Regions from separate parts of the Kitasatospora acidiphila genome, predicted to be linked through region 1. Evidence: riboswitches for the same ligand, from Rfam matches in the RefSeq annotation. Region 1 holds a riboswitch; each other region holds the start of a gene.
What was found. Region 1 has a riboswitch for cyclic di-AMP ahead of E6W39_RS43415 (LysM peptidoglycan-binding domain-containing protein). Riboswitches for the same ligand answer to the same signal wherever they lie in the genome.
Positions count from the first base shown of each region.

Region 2: another riboswitch for cyclic di-AMP. It lies ahead of E6W39_RS34975 (transglycosylase family protein); the one in region 1 lies ahead of E6W39_RS43415 (LysM peptidoglycan-binding domain-containing protein).
Region 3: another riboswitch for cyclic di-AMP. It lies ahead of E6W39_RS43530 (transglycosylase family protein); the one in region 1 lies ahead of E6W39_RS43415 (LysM peptidoglycan-binding domain-containing protein).

Region 1 is NZ_VIGB01000003.1:851,493-857,626, forward strand. It holds gene E6W39_RS04680 (hypothetical protein) at 1-841, shown strand, start outside; gene E6W39_RS04685 (MarR family winged helix-turn-helix transcriptional regulator) at 849-1,271, opposite strand; gene E6W39_RS39080 (SRPBCC family protein) at 1,416-1,862, shown strand; gene E6W39_RS04695 (PPOX class F420-dependent oxidoreductase) at 2,028-2,453, opposite strand; cyclic di-AMP (ydaO/yuaA leader) riboswitch at 2,728-2,890, shown strand; gene E6W39_RS43415 (LysM peptidoglycan-binding domain-containing protein) at 2,897-3,937, shown strand; gene E6W39_RS04705 (YchJ family protein) at 4,021-4,440, shown strand; gene E6W39_RS04710 (NUDIX domain-containing protein) at 4,470-4,973, shown strand; gene E6W39_RS04715 (YciI family protein) at 4,855-5,229, shown strand; gene def (peptide deformylase) at 5,226-5,948, opposite strand; gene E6W39_RS04725 (winged helix-turn-helix domain-containing protein) at 6,027-6,134, shown strand, end outside.
Region 2 is NZ_VIGB01000003.1:7,402,104-7,408,237, reverse strand. It holds gene E6W39_RS43790 (ATP-binding protein) at 167-1,108, shown strand; gene E6W39_RS34985 (DUF397 domain-containing protein) at 1,123-1,359, opposite strand; gene E6W39_RS34980 (hypothetical protein) at 1,834-2,796, shown strand; cyclic di-AMP (ydaO/yuaA leader) riboswitch at 3,315-3,459, shown strand; gene E6W39_RS34975 (transglycosylase family protein) at 3,467-4,633, shown strand; gene E6W39_RS34970 (hypothetical protein) at 4,792-5,001, shown strand; gene E6W39_RS34965 (LacI family DNA-binding transcriptional regulator) at 5,112-6,134, opposite strand, start outside.
Region 3 is NZ_VIGB01000003.1:3,712,247-3,718,380, reverse strand. It holds gene E6W39_RS17375 (SurA N-terminal domain-containing protein) at 1-356, shown strand, start outside; gene E6W39_RS17370 (MazG family protein) at 385-1,380, shown strand; gene E6W39_RS17365 (SDR family NAD(P)-dependent oxidoreductase) at 1,391-1,804, opposite strand; gene E6W39_RS17360 (cytochrome P450 family protein) at 1,948-3,219, shown strand; cyclic di-AMP (ydaO/yuaA leader) riboswitch at 3,424-3,625, shown strand; gene E6W39_RS43530 (transglycosylase family protein) at 3,716-4,351, shown strand; gene eno (phosphopyruvate hydratase) at 4,565-5,851, shown strand; gene E6W39_RS17345 (FtsB family cell division protein) at 5,986-6,134, shown strand, end outside.

The sequences.
Region 1 (6,134 bases):
TCTCGCGCTGCCGACTCCCGTGGTGGTGACGGTCTTCGGCGTGGTGCTGGGCACCGCCGCGCAGTTCACCCTCGCCCCGCTGCTCGGCGGCCGCTGGGCGTGGCTGCTGGCCGCCGCCGCGGTCGGCACCACCCTCGCCCTGCACGCTTCCCCCACCGGGGTGCTCGCCGCCACCGACGCGCTGCTGCTGATCGCGGTCGTCGGGGTGGCCAACCTGTGGGTGCAGAGCGGCATGCGGGCCGCCCATGTCGCCGCGCTCGCCGCCGTGTTGGCGGTCTACGACCTGGTGGCCACCACGCTCACCCCGGTCACCCTGCGGTTCGCCGCCGAGGTGCAGGGGCAGCCGTTCGCCCCGCAACTGGCGCTCACCCGCGGCGCGCTGCCGGTCTCGCTGGGCCTGGGAGACCTGCTGCTCCTGGTGCTCTTCCCGCTCGCCGCCGCCAAGGCGTACGGCCGCCGGGCCGCACTGCTGGCCGCCGCGGTGGGGCTGGCCGTGGTCAGCGCGGTCAGCGCGCTCTTCGCAACCCACGTCCTGACCACCGGCTTTCCGCTGCTCGCCGCGCTCGGCCCGCTGATCGTGGCGCAGCAGCTGTACTGGCGGCAGCGCTGCGGGCGGGAGCGCAGCTGGGCCGAGTGGCACTCCGGCGCCCGCGAGCCCGCCCCGCCGCCGGTCAACCCGGCCGAGGCGGCGCTGCGGGCCACCGCGGCGCCCGGCCTGCCCGACGACTGCTGGCTGGCGGTGCACGACGACCGGGTGGTGGGCGTCGGCGCGACCCCGGGCCGGGCCCGCCGCGACGCCCGCCGCCTCGGTCGGACGCCGACGGCGGTGCGCCAGCGGTGAGTCGACGTCACGTCAGATTGTGCTCCACCAGGCTCAACAGACGCGCCAGCTCCCCCTGTTCGGCTGCCGAGAGGCCCGCCAGGGTCACCCCCTCCAGCTCGCCCCAGATCTCGCCGACCTGCTCGCGCAACGCCTGCGCCGCCGCCGTCGGCGCCACGATGACGGCGCGGCGATCGGTCGCGCTGCGGCTGCGGCGCACGAAGCCGGACTGCTCAAGCCGCTGCACCATCCTGGTCACCGTGGAGGCGTCCAGGCCCAGCTGCTCGATCAACTCGCCCTGCGGCAGCGGCCCGTGATCCCAGAGCAGCATCATCAGCAGCTCCTGCCCGGCATGCAGACCGGAGCGGCGCAGCAACCGCTCCGCCGCGGCGCGATGCAGGCGGGAGACCCGGGCGATCGCATGACTTGTGGTGTCTCGTATGGCAGGCACCCGTTGATTGTACGCCCAATCGCCTGGCGCTCTTATTCGATACCCCCTTGTTCTGAGGGCGGTTTGGGGATTTACTTGGCCGTACAAGCAATCGGCCACGAGAGGCCACAAGCCGGGTTCCGGCAGACGAAGGGGGAGCCAGTCATGCGCGCCATCAGTGCGAGTGTGCGAGCCAACGACCCGCAGCGCGGCGACCGGACCGCGTTGGACCGTGCGGCGATCTGGGCCGGCCTGGTCCGCAAGGCGGAGAACGCCGTGCCGTTCGTGGCCGCGATGGACGAGTGCCGGGTGCTGGAGCGGACGGCGAACGGTCTGGTCCGCGAGGTGGTCTTCCACGGCGAGCGGGTGCGCGAGACGGTGGTCTTCGAGCCCATGACCCGGGTCAGCTTCTACCGCGACGACGAGCGGGCCCGCTGGGTGATCCACAACGACATCGAGGAGGGCGCCGACGGCGAGCTGCTGCTCACCTTCCGGGCCGAGGTGGACCTCGGCGGCGGCCCCGATGAGGACGCCGTGGCGGACCGGATGCACGCGGGTTATGTGAAGGCCATCGAGACCACGCTCGCCCTCAGCCGCGAGGCGCTGGGCTGAGGGCGGGGGCGCACGTGGCGCACGGTTGAGCCAGGGAGCATGGGGCGCTGGGGCAGGTGGCGCTCGATTGAGCCCCGGGGCACGAGGCGCTCGGCTGCCAGGGCCGCGCGCCGGGGCGCCGCCGTCTGCGCTTGGCGCAGTCGGCGGCACCCCGGTTCGTCAGCGTCAGGGCGTCTGCCCGTAGAACCGCTCGACCCGCAGCGTCAGCAGCTGGCGGCGCTCCTCGACCATCGCTGCGCGGAACTCCGCCCAGTCGGGGTGCTCACCGACCCCGGCCCGGTAGTAGTCGACCAGCTGCGCCACCGTGTCGTCATCCGGCGCCTGGGCGACGGGCGTCAGCTCGGCCGTGCCCTCGGCGACCGCCCAGGTGAAGAAGTCCGGGCTGGCCACATGGAGGCTGACGCGCGGGTCACGGGCCGCGTTCTTGGCCTTGGCGCGATCCGCGGTGACCGAGACCCGGATCAAGCCCTGCTCCTGATCGTAGACATAGAAGACATTGGACATCTGCGGGCGCCCGTCCCGCTTGATGGTGACCAGCACACCGCGCTTCCCCGATGCGAACAGCTCACGCATCCTGGCTTCGTCGGCCATCAGACCTCTCCTCCGCTCCTCGACATGAACTCGACACAGTCTCGACACGAACTGGACGGCAACCAGCGGGTCGACCTCGGGCATCAACGATCCACGCGGCCTCCGCTGTCCCAGTACATCCTGCACAGCATGTCCAAGACTCCACGTGATGAGCGTGTGATGTCCACGATGCGGGGTTGTTACCACGATGATGATCCGTCTAGTCTGCCTGCCAGCCGGCATCTGCCGGCACCCGAGCGCGGCACGCCTAGTCCTGCCCACCGCGCCCGGGATCCAGACCACCACACCACGTCAGGGCAGGAGCGGGGGACCCAGGTTCAGTGCCGTCCCGCGCGGCTAGGGGTGAAGCCGCCCACCGGATCCGTCCGGTCGGGCGGCCGGGCCAACCTCCCGGCCCGAACCCGACAGCTCACCTCGCAGGCGTGCGGAGAGGAAACAGACCCATGGTCTTCACCGGCCCTGGCCGCCATCGCCGCCCGACCCAGACCGAACGGGCCGTCGCGGCGGCCACCGTGGCGGGCGCCGGGCTGGCGCTGCCGCTGCTCGCCGCCACCGGCGCGCACGCCGCCCCGGCCAGCACCTGGGACGCCGTCGCCCAGTGCGAGACCGGCAGCACCTGGACCATGGACACCGGCAACGGCTACTACGGCGGGCTCCACCTCACCCAGCGCCAGTGGGACCACTACGGCGGCGACGAGTACGGCGCCGAGCCCTCGCACGCCACCCGCCAGCAGCAGATCGAGGTGGCCGAGGCGCTGTTCGAGGACCGGGGGCCGGGTACCTGGGGGCAGTGCGCGGTCACGGCCGGTCTGACGGCGCCGGGCAACTCGCAGGGCGGCCCCGGTACGCCCAGCACGCCGGGTGCTCCGGCGACTCCTCCGGTGAGCGCGCCGAACGCGCCGAGCGCCGCACCGAGCACGCCCGCCACGCCGGGCACACCGACCTCCCCGGGCACGCCCAGCCTGCCCGGCGCGCCCGGCCTGCCCGGCGCTTCGGCGGCCCCGCCCGCGTGGACGAACCCCGCAGCGCCCGCGAGCCCGGCCACCCCGGCGCCCGCCGCACCCGGCAACGCCGCCCCGAGCGCCCCGGCAACCCCGAGCACCCCCGCCACTGCGGGCGCCCCGACGGCCACCACCGCCCCCAGCACCCCGGCCCAGGCCGGCACCCCCGCCCCGGCAGCCCCCAGCACCGCCGCGGCGCCCACCGGGCCGTCCGCCGCCGTACCGGCGCCCGCTGCACCCGCCGCGCCCCCGCAGCAGACCGGCACGCCGCAGCCCGCGCCGCCCGGCACCCAGGCGCCCGGCACGCCCACCACCGCGCTGCCCACCACCGGCGGCTACACGGTGCAGCCCGGCGACTGCCTCTCGGAGATCGCCTACACCCACCACCTGGACGGCTGGCAGCAGTTCTACCAGCACAACGCCGACGTGGTCGGTGCCGACCCGAACCTGATCCTCCCGGGCCAGCACCTCCAGTTCCCCTGATCAGCCTCCTCCTCTGATCATCTGACGGGCTGTGGGCCATGGGCTGTGCGAGTGCACTCCCCACGGCCCGTCACAATGGAGTCATGTCCCGACGCACCGCCGCCAAGCCAGCCGCCCAGCCCACCACCTGCCCCTGCGGTCTGTCCGCCGCCTACGCCGACTGCTGCGGCAAGCTGCACCGCGGCCTCGCCCAGGCCGCCACCGCCGAGCAGCTGATGCGCTCGCGCTACAGCGCCTTCGCGGTCCGGGACATCGCCTATCTGCTGCGCAGTTGGCACCCCGACACCCGCCCGGCCGAGCTCGACCTCGACCCCGGGCTCAGCTGGGAGCGGCTGGAGATCCTGGGCAGCACCGAGGGCGGCCCGTTCCACACCGCCGGCACGGTGGAGTTCCGCGCCCACTTCCGCGAGCGCGGCCGGTCCGGCAGTCTGCACGAGAACAGCCGCTTCGTCCGCCACGACGGCGCCTGGGTCTACCTGGACGGCGACCACTCCGAGGACTGAGCACAGACCACCCGCCGAAAGGATCCGCGATGGCCCAACTGCCGCTCGCCGACCATCTGCGCACCCTGCCGCACGGCATCGTGTTCGCTGCCGTGCACTTCACCGACGGCGACGGACACCCACTGCTGCTGAAGTCCGTCTACGACCCGGACGTGTGGCAATTCGCCGGGGGCAACCTGGAGTTCGGCAGCGACCCGTGGGACAGCGCCCGCCGGGAGGTCCGCGAGGAGACCGGTCTGCTGCTGCCGACCCAGCCTGCCCCGCCGCTGCTCGCCCTGCTCTTCGTGGCGGCCGCGGGCGAGTGGCCGTTCAAGGTCGGGGTGGTCTTCGACGGCGGCACCCTCACGGCCGAGCAGTTGGCCGGCCTCGCCCTCGACCCGGCCGAGCACACCGAGTTCGCCGTCCGCCCACTCAGTGAGTGGCGCACCGTGCTCACCCCACCCCGACTCGCCCTGGTCGAGGCCGTGGCCCGCGCCCGGGACACCGGCCGGGCCGCCTACCTGCACCTCCCGCCGCAGCGGACCGGCGACTAGGGCGTTCCCCGGGGGCCGCCACACGAGCCGGCCCACGCACCGGGAGTACCTGGCCGAACTGGCCGACGATGGCCGGATCGCCTTGTGCGGGCCGTTGACCAGTGACACCGGCGGGCTGCTCGTCTTCCGGGCCAAGGACGAAGCCGAGGTACGGGAGATGGTGGATCACGACCCGTACGCGGAGGCGGGCGTGCTCAGCCACGTCCGGATCGAGCAGTGGAGTCCGGTGCTCGGCTGTCTCGCCGCACGGCTCTAGTCCACCGGGCGGGCCGCCCGGTCCCGGCTGCCCATCAGCTTCGCGGTCAGCGCCTGCCGCTTGGCGAACACCTCGGTCCGGCGCTCGGTCATCTGCCGCAGCGCGTCCTTGCGATCCCGCTTGGCGAGCCGGTCGACGTAGAGCCGGCCGTCGAGGTGGTCGGCCTCGTGCTGCAGGCAGCGCGCGAAGTATCCGAACCCCTCGATGGTGAGCGGCTTTCCGTCCTTGTCGTAGCCGTGCATCACGGTGTGCGCCGGCCTGGCGACGTCCATCGTCGCACCGGGGACGGAGAGGCAGCCCTCGACGTCCTCGATCAGGCGGCGCCCGCGTGCCGCCGTGTCCTCCTCGATCACCGGGTTGAGGATGTGGCCGACGTGCCGGACGCCGTCCTCGTCCAGGCAGTCGTAGACGAACAGCCGGAGGTCGACGTCCACTTGGTTGGCCGCCAGGCCCGCGCCGGCGGCGATGTACATGGTGGCGAACATGTCGTCGATCAGCCGGGCCAGCTCCGGGGTGCCGAACTCGGCGTCCGCCGGGCGGCACGGCCGGTGCAGGATCTCCTCCCCGAGCTCGGTGATCCGCAGCACCGAACCCCGCGCGGCCTCCGGCGGCAACACCGGGTATCCGTCCACCGGTTGGCCTTGCAGGTGCACTCGCACTCCGCCGCCGGGCCGCTCGAACTCCTCCAACACCTGCACGTCCTCGGGCGATTCGGACATCGGCGACTCCCTCTCCTCGGCCAACCATCGTGCTGGCGTGCTTGCCAACGGGCTTTGCAAAGTAGCAGACTTTGCAAAGTGACTGAAGATCTCGCAGCTCCCGCCCCCGGCACGGCCTCTGACGGACTGCCGGACCACGAGGTGCGCACCGCGCTGCTCCGGCTGCTGGCGGCCGAGGGCGCCGTG
Region 2 (6,134 bases), 6.6 Mb from region 1:
TGCCTGTACCAGTACAAGGATCTACCAATTTTGCATCGGCACGTCCATCGGCACATCCATCAGCACGTACGGATGCACGTGCATCCGGCGTCTGCATATGCCAATAGTGCGACTGCACGTGAATCGACTCTTGCATCCGCCGTGAGCACAGAGCACGATGGTGCACGTGCAGTTGCACGCCCCCTGTGACAGTCCCGCGGGCTTCGTCGTCGACCCCATGCATCCGGTCGAGGCGATGGCGAAGCGGCCGAGCGAGTCGGAGGTGACCGGCATGACCCCGCCGGGTCCAGCCGTGTCCGCCCCCTTATGGGAGGAGCTCTTCATGGGCACCGGTACGGCGCTTGCCATCGACCCTGACGTGGTCACCTGCACGCTCCCCCCTCGCTATGACGCGGTGAAGACCGCCCGCGACTTCACCAGAACCTCCCTGCAGCGCTGGGGCCTTGGCGACATGTTCGACGATGTCGCCCTGGTCGCCTCGGAGTTGGTCACCAACGCGCTGCGGCACGCGATCGGCCAGCCGACCGCGGCGGACCTGCCGGGCCGGCAGCCGTTCCCGATCCAGCCGGGCCCGGTCGACGGCCGGCTGCCGATCCGGATCAGCCTGGTCCACCGGGGGGACCAACTGGTCTGCGCCGTCAGCGATCCGAGCTGCCAGGGGCCGGTCACCCGGGAGGCCGACTTCGTGGCCGAGTCGGGCCGGGGGCTGCACCTGGTCGATTCGTTCAGCCGCTCCTGGGGCTGGCACCCGCTGGCCTCCGGGACCGGCAAGGTGGTCTGGGCCGTTTTCCAGGCCGAGGGGCACCGACTTCGCTGTCCTCCGCGGCAGTTGACGCCGCGTCGATCGGACGTCACCGCCGCTCAGCCTGACGGGCCCATCCGCCCGACCGAACGCCGCGCCGTCGCGCGGCGTTTCGCGTTCCCGGGGCCGACCCGCGGGTCCAGCCTGCGGTTGCCGGAGCGAGCAGCCGAACCGCGCGGCCGAACTGCGCAGCCAACCCGGGGGTCCAACCGACAAGGGGCGCCGAGGACATGCGAAACGCCGCCGCAGACTCCCCTGTGCCGCGGCGGCGCCCAGTCCGATCGGCAGGCCCGGCAAGCGGCCTGACGGTGGCTCGGGGATCAGGCGACCAGGTGGTCGAACTCCCCGTCCTTGACACCCAGCAGCAGCGCCTCGATCTCGTCCCGGGTGTAGATGAGGGCCGGGCCGTCCGGGAAGCGCGAGTTGCGCATGGCGACGGCGCCACCATCGAGGGCCGCCAGCTCCACGCAGTTGCCCTTGGAGTTGCTGTGGCGACTCTTCTGCCAGACCACGCCTTCGAGGTCTGCCGCGGGCATGCCGTTGTACGTGTGGTGCATCGAATTCTCCCAAGAGCTGGAGTGCTCATAGCGCTCGGCGCCCGACCGCTCCGGCCGCCGGCCGCCTCCGGCTCGTACGGGCAGGGCGAATGCCTTACTTGTCGTGATGATAACGCTAATGCACGTGCATCGGCATGCGATTTTGCGCGTGCACCGTCAGGAACTTGATGTGACAAACCCTCGCCAAACCGACACAATCCGCCAGACAGAACTGGACATTTGAGGGTGATTCAGCTCTTCGATCGTCACCCCGTGTCAGGGGACGTCCACGACCCTCTGACCGGTTCGGCCATTGACAGGCCCATTCCACGGTCGAGTTCGCATCCGAACCCTCACACTCCGTCACATCAATGGAACGAGAGGCCGGTTTTCCGGACGCCGGGCCTGGCCATCGGCGGAGCGGAGCCGGACGGCGGGCAATCGACCGGCAGCCCGATGCGGACTGATCACGCGTATGTCCTACGATTCTGCGCCATGAGCACTGCAGCCATCCCGGGCGCACAACTGCCCGTCCGCACGCCAGGCTCCCGAGCACGGGGGCGCCACCGCCGTCCCGAGCGCCCCGAGGTCCCGGTCGGCGCGGCGCCGCTGGTCCTCGCGGTGCCGGCCGAGGCGACGCCCGAGGCGGTGGCGGTGGTCGACGAGCTGATCTCGGTGATCCGCGGCGAACAGCCCGGCATCGAAATGCTGGCCGGCTGGCTGCCGACCACGGCCGCCGAGCCGGCGGCCCAGCAGGAGCGAGACGAGCAGGACGCTCCCCAGGCACAGCCGGGCCACGCCGCCCCCACCGTGGCCGACCTGGTGGCCCGGGCCGCCGAGCTGGGCCTGCCCGCCCCGGTGCTGGTGCCGCTGGTCACCGGACCGCATGACTTCCTGGCCGGGCTGCACCAGCTCGCCGCCGAGACCGGGGCGCAGGTGACCGAGCCGCTCGGCCCGCACCCGCTGCTGGCCGAGGCGGTGCACGTGCGGCTCTCCGAGGCCGGCCTGGCCCGCGCCGACCGCGCCCGCCTGTTCGCCATCGCCACGGCCGCCGACGGCGTGGTGCTGACCACCGTGGGCGGCGAGGAGGCCGCCGCGGCGGCCGGCGTCACCGGCGTGCTGCTCGCGGCCCGGCTGGCGGTGCCGGTGGTGGCCGCCGCCCTGGACGTGCCCGGCTCGGTGGCCGGCGCCGTCGAGCACCTGCGGGCCACCGGCTCGCAGCGGCCCGCCCTGGCCCCGCTGGTGATCGGCCCCGAGGTGAGCGGCGAGGCGCTGCTGGCCGCCGCCGAGGAGACCGGCTGCCCGAGCGCCGCGCCGATCGGCGCCTACCCGACGGTCGGTCAGCTGATCGCCTCGGTGTACCTGGCCGCGCTGCCCGAGCCCGCCGAGCCCGACCCGGTCACGGAGGGCCCGCAGCTCCCCGCACAGCCCGCTGGAGAGGCTTCTGAGGAGGCCTGAGCCCCCGCAGTCCGGCTGGCCCCGTTCACGTCCCCCTGGGACGCGGACGGGGCCTTTCGCATGCCCGGACACCCGCCGACACCCGCCGGCCCCACTGGCAGGGGCTCAGTTCGTGGGCATGCCTTCACAAGGTTCGTCAATCTGCCCGTATCTGTCCGTTTTGACCCTTCTAGCACCCCGTCAGGCCGCCGGTCTCGAATTGGTAACGAGTACCTGTCAGAGCACCTTCAAGTCCCTTGGAAGTTGCCGGGAAAGCCTCCTGCGAGGGCCTCGGATTTTGAACGGCCCATCAGCCTGAAAGAGCGGCAACTTCGCTGGCGAACAACCCAGTTGCCGGTTCCCGACCCAACACTCCATCAGCTACCGGCACATCGCGATCTTGAAGGTCAAGTGAATACTGTGTGATGTCACTCACAGCTGTTTGCGATTCCTTCTTATGTCTGTCTAACGTGCTCCCCGTTCGTGGTCACACGGACCCAGCAGACCGGACGCCGAGTCCTGCCACCGACCCTGCTGGCGGCGCGAAAACGCAACCACGGCAGGAGCGGGGGACCCAGGTAAGCCGCCCCGGGAGACCGGGGCTTGGGGTGAAGCCGTGCACGCACGGCCGGGCAACTCCAGCCCGAATCCGACAGCTCACCTCGTAGGCGTAGGAGAGGAACGCGTCTTCATGCTGCCCACGACTGGCACGAACCGTCCCCGCAACGCCAAGCGCGCGATTGCCGCCACCGGCCTGCTCGGCCTGGGCCTGGCCCTGCCGTGCATCACCGCCACCACCGCCTCCGCCGCGCCGGTCTCGGTGTGGGACAAGGTCGCCGCCTGCGAGAGCACCAACAACTGGAGCATCAACACCGGCAACGGCTTCTACGGCGGCCTGCAGTTCACCTCCTCCACCTGGGCGGCCTACGGCGGCACCCAGTACGCCCCGCAGGCCAACCTGGCCACCAAGGACCAGCAGATCGCCGTCGCCGAGAAGGTGCTCGCCGACCAGGGCCCCGGCGCCTGGCCGGTCTGCTCCATCCAGGCGGGCCTGACCGCCGGCGGCGCCCCGGCGCAGGTCGACACCGGCGCCGGCAGCACCAGCAGCACCCCGGCGCCGACCCCCGCCGCCCCGGCTGCCCCCGCCGCCCCGGCGCAGCAGCAGGCTCCGGCGCCGAAGGCCGCCCCGGCGCAGCACGCCGACCGCGAGACCTACACCGTGGTGCCCGGCGACTGGCTGTCCACCATCGCCCAGAAGCACAACGTGGACGGCGGCTGGCAGAAGCTCTACGACCTCAACAAGTCGGTGCTGACCCAGGGCCCGAACTGGATCTACCCGGGCGAGAAGCTCGACCTCGGCACGGTCGCCGTGGCCACCCCCGCGGCGCCCGCCAAGAACGCTGACGACTCCTCGGACGCCGCCACCCCGGCCCCGGCCTCGCTCCCGGCCCGCACCACCAGCCTGCAGAGCAGCTCCACCAGCACCCAGAGCGCCACCGGTGCCTTCGCCGCCGCGGTCAGCTTCGCGGAGTCCAAGGTCGGCCAGGCCTACGTCTGGGGCGGCAGCAGCAACGGCGGTTGGGACTGCTCCGGCCTGACCCAGGCCGCGATGGCCCAGGCCGGCGTCTCCATCCCGCGCATCGCCGCCGACCAGGCCGCCGCCTCCACCCGGGTGTCGCTGGCCAGCCTGCAGCCGGGCGACCTGCTCTTCTGGTCCAGCAACGGCAGCGACTCCGGCGTCTACCACGTGGGCCTGTACGTGGGCGGCGGCAAGTTCGTGGAGGCCGCCAACCCGAGCGCCGGCGTGAAGTACGAGACCATCTCGAACTACACCCCGGACTTCGCCGGCCGGGTCTGACCCGCCGCACCGCCGGCGGGCCCCGACCCGCCGCGCACCGAAAGCAGCCGAGGGCCGCCTCCCGCACGTGGGGCGGCCCTCGGCCGTCCCGGTCGGGCCCTGGCAGGGCGCGGCGCCACGCGGCATGCTGAGGGCTCCGGCAGACCCGAGGAGAACCCGTGCCCAAGCCCAAGGTGACCGTCAGCCTGGACGCCGATCTGGCCATCGACGTGATGATGCTCAGCGGCGCCGGCAATCCGCAGGACGCGGTCGAACTGATCGTCCGTGACTATCTGGCGCGCTCCCGGCGGACCGAGGCCCGCACCGGGGAGGCCGACGATGCCGGCCGGCTCACCCACGAGCGGCGCAGCGACGCCGAGAGCGGCTGACCGGCCGACCAGCTGACCGGCCGAGCGGCCGACCGCCCGCCCGCGGAACGCGAAGTGCCGCCGACCCCGAAGGGCCGGCGGCACCCGCTGAGCGGCACTGAGATGGACTCTTATCGCGGCCGGGCTCCGGTGGAGCCGCGCATCACCAGCTCCGGCTGGAACATGAACTCGGTCCGCTGGGTGGACTGGCCGCCGACCTCCTCGAGGAGCGCGTCCACCGCGGCGGTGGCCATCGCCTCCACCGGCTGGCGGATGGTGGTGAGCGGCGGCTCGGTGAAGGCGATCAGCGGCGAGTCGTCGAAGCCGACCACCGAGACGTCTCCCGGCACGCTCAGCCCGCGCTGGCGCACCGCCCGGATCGCGCCCAGCGCCATCATGTCGCTGCCGCAGACGATCGCGGTGCAGCCCTGGTCGAGCAGCGCGCCGGCGGCCGCGTGCCCGCCCTCCACGCTGAACAGGGTGGAGTGCACCAGCTGCTCGGCCTCCTCGGCGGCGACCCCGAGCACCGACCGCATCGCGGCGGTGAAGCCCTCGATCTTGCGCTGCACCGGCACGAAGCGGCGCTGCCCGACCGCCAGGCCGATCCGCTCGTGCCCGAGCTCGGCCAGGTGCTGCACCGCCATCCACATCGCGGCCCGGTCGTCCGGCGAGATGAACGGCGCGGCGATCTTCTCGCTGTAGCCGTTGATCAGCACGAACGGCACCTGGCGGCCCGTCAGTTTGGCGTACCGGTCGTGGTCGGCGGTGGTGTCGGCGTGCAGCCCGGAGACGAAGACGATGCCCGCGACCTGGCGGTCCACCAGCATCTCGACCAGTTCGTCCTCGGTGGACCCGCCGGGGGTCTGGGTGCAGAGCACCGGGGTGTAGCCGTGCCGGCTGAGCACCTGCTCGATCACCTGGGCCAGTGCCGGGAAGATCGGGTTGCTCAGCTCCGGGGTGATCAGCCCGATCAGCCCGGCGCTGCGCTGGCGCAGCCGGGTCGGCCGCTCGTAGCCGAGCACGTCGAGAGCCGCCAGCACGGTCTGGCGGGTGGTCGCGGAGACACCCGCCTTGCCGTTGAGGACGCGGCTGACGGTGGCCTCACTGACCCCAGCCTGCGCCGCGATGTCCGAGAGTCGCGCCGTAGTCACGAG
Region 3 (6,134 bases), 2.9 Mb from region 1:
CCGACCGCCAGCTGTCGGTCTCCGACACCGAGGTGGCCCAGCTGCGCCAGCAGGAGGTCGCGGCGCTGGCCGGGGAGGCGGCCCTGGAGCAGAACCTGCTGCTGCGCAACGGTGTCCCGGCCCAGGAGATCGACGGCTATCTGCGCGAGCAGATCGGCCTGCAGAAGCTGGCCAAGGTGAGCGGGCAGCAGCTGGGCACCACCGACGGCAACCAGGCGGTGCACCAGCTGCTGACCATCGCCTCGGAGGAGCTGCGGGTGACGGTCAACCCGCGCTACGGCAGCTGGGATCCGGCGCAGGCGGTGCTGGACAACCCGAGCGAGCCGTGGCTGCCGCAGTCCGGCGCCGCCGCCTGAGTTCACAGCGGGGCGGTAGGTTCGAGGTGTGGAGACCTCGAAGCTGACCCTGCTGACCACCACCCACCGGATCGCCCCCGGGCTGCTCAGCTGGCCCGCCTGGCAGGCGCTGCACGGCGCGCCGCTGGTGCTGGCCGCCGACCGGGAGCACCCCCAGCTGCCCGCGCTGGCGCAGGCCGGCATCAAGGTCGAGCAGATCGAGCGGACCAGTGCGCCCGCGCTGGCCCGGGAGCTCACCGAGCGGGCCCCGCTGGTGTTCCTGGGCGGCCAGGACGGCGACCCGGGGCTGACCGACGCGCTGGCCAGGATCGCGGTGGAGCACGCCGGCGAGGCGCCCGAGATCGAGCTGCTGCCCGGCTCCTACGACCTGCCCGGCGCCCGGCTGCTCGACCTGGTCGCGGTGATGGACCGGCTGCGGTCGCCCGGCGGCTGCCCGTGGGACGCCGAGCAGACCCATGACTCGCTGGTGAAGTACCTGGTCGAGGAGGCCTACGAGCTGGTCGAGGCGATCGAGGAGGGCGACCGGGCGACGCTGCGCGAGGAGCTCGGCGATGTGCTGCTGCAGGTCTTCTTCCACTCCCGGATCGGCGAGGAGCACGCCGAGGACCCGTTCTCCATCGACGACGTGGCCGGGGACATCGTGGACAAGCTGGTCTACCGTCACCCGCACGTCTTCGCCGACTCGGACGCCGAGACCACGGACCAGGTGGAGGCCAACTGGGAGGCGCTCAAGGCGGCCGAGAAGCAGGACCGGGAGTCGGTGCTGGACGGCGTGCCCAGCGGGCTGCCGGCGCTGGCGTACGCGGCCAAGCTGGTCTCCCGGGTGCGGCGCGCGGACTTCACCGGGGTGCCGGACGCGCCCTACGAGCTGCCGGCCGAGCTGACCGAGGAGAGCGCGGGCGCCCTGCTGCTGGCCGTGGTGCAGCGGGCGCACGACGCCAGGGTGGATCCGGACGCGGCGCTGCGGCGCGCCGCGCGCGGCTACCGGGCGGCCGTGCGGGCCGCGGAGGGCCTGGCCGACTGAGCGGGACGGGTCAGGCCGCGGTGCGCCTGACCGGCTCCCGCTGCGGCGGCAGCAGTTCGCCGATCGCCTCGCTCAGCGGGTAGAGCAGCTCGGCCAGCCGGTCCAGGTCGCCGGGGAGGTCGGCCAGGGTGACGATCCGCTCGCCGTCCGGGCCGGCCACGCAGAACAGGTCGATCCGGCCCAGGTGCTTCTCGCAGGTGTCGACCAGGGCGGCGATGTCGCTGGGCTGGTGGATGTCCGAGGAGACACCGACCACCGGGCAGCCGGTGCGGTCCAGGGCGGCGGCCAGGTCCTCGGCGACGCCGACCCGGGGGTGCGCCAGCAGCAGACCGGTGGCTCCCGCTGCGGCGAACCGGCGGGCCGGCGCGTCGCCGTCGCCGCCGTCGAGCACCGCGATGACCACCACTTGCCCGGCTACTCGCATGGCCTGACTCCTCTCCGTGGGCACCACCGCACTGTGGCCCACCCATTAATCGGGGATCGTAGGCTTCGCCTGACCCTCCGCAACAGGGATTACCCGGCAGGTGACCAGACTCACTCCCACTTGGGAACGGATACGGTCAAGACATGCCCAACCAGCCGCCCGCCCCGATGCCGCCCCTGTTCACCTGGGAGTTCGCCGCCGATCCCTACCCGGCGTACGCCTGGCTGCGGGAGCACGCCCCGGTGCACCGCACCACGCTGCCCAGCGGGGTGGACGCCTGGCTGGTGACGCGGTATGCGGACGCCCGGCAGGCGCTGGCCGACAGCCGGCTCTCCAAGAACCCGGCGCACCACAGTGAGCAGGCGCACCGCACCGGTCGGGTCGGCATCCCGGGGGAGCGGCAGGCCGATCTGATGACCCACCTGCTGAACATCGACCCGCCGGACCACACCCGGCTGCGGCGGCTGGTCTCCAAGGCGTTCACCCCGCGCCGGGTGGCCGAGTTCGAGCCCCGGGTGCAGCGCCTGACCGACCGGCTGATCGACACCTTCGCGGCGCGCGGCTCGGCCGATCTGATCCACGAGTTCGCGTTCCCGCTGCCGATCTACGCGATCTGCGACCTGCTGGGGGTGCCGGCCGAGGACCAGGACGACTTCCGTGACTGGGCCGGGATGATGATCCGCCACGGCGGTGGTCCGCGCGGCGGCGTGGCCCGGGCGGTCAAGAAGATGCGCGCCTATCTGCTGGAGCTGATCCACCGCAAGCGCGGGGGGGAGTTGGGCGAGGACCTGATCTCCGGTCTGATCCGGGCGAGCGACCACGGCGAGCACCTGACCGAGAACGAGGCCGCCGCCATGGCCTTCATCCTGCTGTTCGCCGGCTTCGAGACGACCGTCAACCTGATCGGCAACGGCGTCTTCGCGCTGCTGAACCACCCGGAGCAGCGGGCCCGCCTGCAGGCCTCGGTGGCGGCCGGGGAGACCGGGCTGCTGACCACCGCGGTCGAGGAACTGCTGCGCTACGACGGCCCGGTGGAGCTGGCCACCTGGCGGTTCGCCACCTCGCCGCTGAGCATCGGCGGGGTGGACATCCCGGTCGGCGATCCGGTGCTGGTGGTGCTGGCCGCGGCCGATCGCGACCCGGCCAGGTTCGACCAGCCGGACACCATGGACCTGGCCCGCCGGGACAATCCGCACCTGGGGTTCGGGCACGGCATCCACTACTGCATCGGCGCGCCGCTGGCCCGGCTGGAGGGCCAGCGGGCGCTGGCCACGCTGCTGACCCGGCTTCCGGACCTGCGACTCGCCGCCGAGCCGGGGGAGTTGCGCTGGCGCGGCGGTCTGATCATGCGCGGACTGCGCGAACTGCCGGTTTCGTTCACGCCCGAAAAGCCCGCGGACGCAGTCGAAAACTGAGTGTGCGCCAACTCCCGCCGTTGTGACGGCGCGTCGGAAGCATCGGTGCAGTCATGGTCTGAATGCGGATCAAATCGGTCAAACCTGACCGGTTGGTAGGCGATGCATGACGCACCGTAATTTCCGCGTGATGTGGGCGATATGAGCTTGTGATTGGTCAGTAGATCTGCTTACTCTCCCAGGAGTTCGCGTAGGCGAACCCCGCACGCGAGTACGCCGAATCCTGCCCATCGCGTCGCCGGGACACCTGACCACCAGGGGGCAGGGGCGGGGGACCCAGGTTTTTCTGCCGTCTCCCACGGCTAGGGGTGAAGCCGACCGCCGGAGCGATCCGAGCGGGCGGCCGGGCCAACCTCACCGGTCCGAACCCGACAGCTCACCTCGCAGGCGTGCGGAGAGGGACGTCTCAATGCTGTTTGGCACCGGCCGCCATCGTCGCCGTACCACCGCAGAGAAGGCCATCGCCGTAGCCGGCTTGGCAGGCGCGGGAGTTGCGATGCCGCTGCTCACCGCGACCGGCGCGCACGCCGCCCCGGTCTCCGTGTGGGACGGCGTGGCGAACTGCGAGAGCACCAGCAACTGGTCGATCAACACCGGCAACGGCTTCTACGGCGGGCTGCAGTTCACCAACTCGACCTGGGCCGCGTACGGCGGCACCCAGTACGCCCCGCGGGCCGACCTGGCCAGCAAGGACCAGCAGATCGCGGTCGCCGAGCGGGTGCTGGCCTCGCAGGGGCCGGGCGCCTGGCCGGTCTGCTCGGTCAAGGCCGGGCTGACCCAGGGCGGCGCCCCGGCCTCCGCGAACCCCGGCGGCGGCGCGGCCGCCTCCCGGTCCGCCGAGCGGTCGGCCCAGCCCCAGCAGGCCAAGCCGCAGCAGGCCCAGCCCAGGTCGGCCGCCCCGCAGCACCGGTCGACCCCGAAGCCGGCCCAGCCGAAGCCGGCCCCGCAGCCCGCCGAGCCGTCCACGGCCGGTGCCCACGAGTACACCGTCCGGCCCGGCGACACGCTCTCCACCATCGCCCAGGGCCAGCAGGTGATCGGCGGCTGGCAGGCGCTCTACCAGGCCAATCACGCGACGGTCGGCCAGGACCCAAACCTGATCTTCCCCGGCCAGACGCTCCACCTCGGCTGACCCGCCGACGCCCGGCCCCCGGGGCCGCCGCACCGGCGGCGGCCCCGGACCGGGGCGGACGGGCATTCAGGTGAACTACCGACAGGTAGCAGAACCACACCGTGAGACGGGAGCCAGGTCCCGGTCTCCGGTCGGGCCGGTGCGGTTAGGCTCTGGTCGTAAGGCCCCCGTCCTCCCGCTGTCCCCAGGACCGCTTCCGCAAGGAGATGCATAGTGCCGTCCATCGATGTCGTCGTCGCACGCGAGATCCTCGACTCCCGCGGCAACCCCACGGTCGAGGTCGAGGTCGGCCTCGACGACGGCAGCACCGGCCGTGCCGCCGTCCCGTCCGGCGCCTCCACCGGAGCCTTCGAGGCGCTGGAGCTGCGTGACGGTGACAAGAACCGCTACGGCGGCAAGGGCGTGGAGAAGGCCGTCCTCGCCGTCATCGAGCAGATCGGCCCGGAGCTGGTCGGCTACGACGCCACCGAGCAGCGGCTGATCGACCAGGCGATGCTCGACCTGGACGCCACCCCGGACAAGTCCTCGCTCGGCGCCAACGCCATCCTCGGCGTCTCGCTGGCCGTGGCGCACGCCGCCTCCGAGGCCTCGGACCTGCCGCTCTTCCGCTACCTGGGCGGCCCGAACGCGCACGTCCTGCCGGTCCCGATGATGAACATCCTCAACGGCGGCGCGCACGCCGACTCCAACGTGGACATCCAGGAGTTCATGATCGCGCCGATCGGCGCCGAGTCGTTCTCCGAGGCGCTGCGCTGGGGTGCCGAGGTCTACCACACCCTCAAGGCGGTGCTGAAGGAGCGCGGCCTGTCCACCGGCCTGGGCGACGAGGGCGGCTTCGCCCCGAACCTGGAGACCAACCGCGCCGCGCTGGACCTCATCACCGAGGCCATCAAGCAGGCCGGCTACGTGCCGGGCAAGGACATCGCGCTGGCCCTGGACGTCGCCGCCACCGAGTTCTACAAGGACGGCGCCTACCAGTTCGAGGGCAAGTCGCTGTCGGCCGCCGAGCTGATCGACTACTACGCCGACCTGGTCGACTCCTACCCGCTGGTCTCCATCGAGGACCCGCTGAACGAGGAGGACTGGGAGGGCTGGAAGGCCATCACCGACAAGCTCGGCAGCAAGGTCCAGCTGGTCGGTGACGACCTGTTCGTCACCAACCCGGAGCGCCTGGCCCGGGGCATCGAGACCGGCACCGCCAACGCGCTGCTGGTGAAGGTGAACCAGATCGGTTCGCTGACCGAGACCCTGGACGCCGTCGAGCTGGCCCAGCGCAACGGCTACCGCTGCATGATGTCGCACCGCTCGGGCGAGACCGAGGACGTCACCATCGCCGACCTGGCCGTCGCCACCAACTGCGGCCAGATCAAGACCGGTGCCCCGGCCCGCTCGGACCGCGTCGCCAAGTACAACCAGCTGCTGCGCATCGAGGAGATCCTCGACGACGCCGCCGAGTACGCGGGCCGCGCCGCGTTCCCGCGCTTCCGCTCTGCGGAGTAAAAGGCACAGTCGCTCCGCCGAGCAGTAGGCCGAGCAAGTTCGAGGGCTGACGAACTCGGCAAATGACCGGTGCCCCGGCCGCCACCGCTTAGGGTGGGGCCGGGGCACCGGCGCGACGGAGGGGCGAGGAGTTCATGGCAGCGTGGAAGTTCCCGGGGCGGCCGCGGTTCACCAGCCGGGCCACCGTGCTGGTGCTGGTGCTCTGCTCGCTGGTGGCGATCCTGGCCTATCCGGCACGTCAGTTCATCAACCAGCGGGACGAGATCGCCGCCCAGCGGGTCAA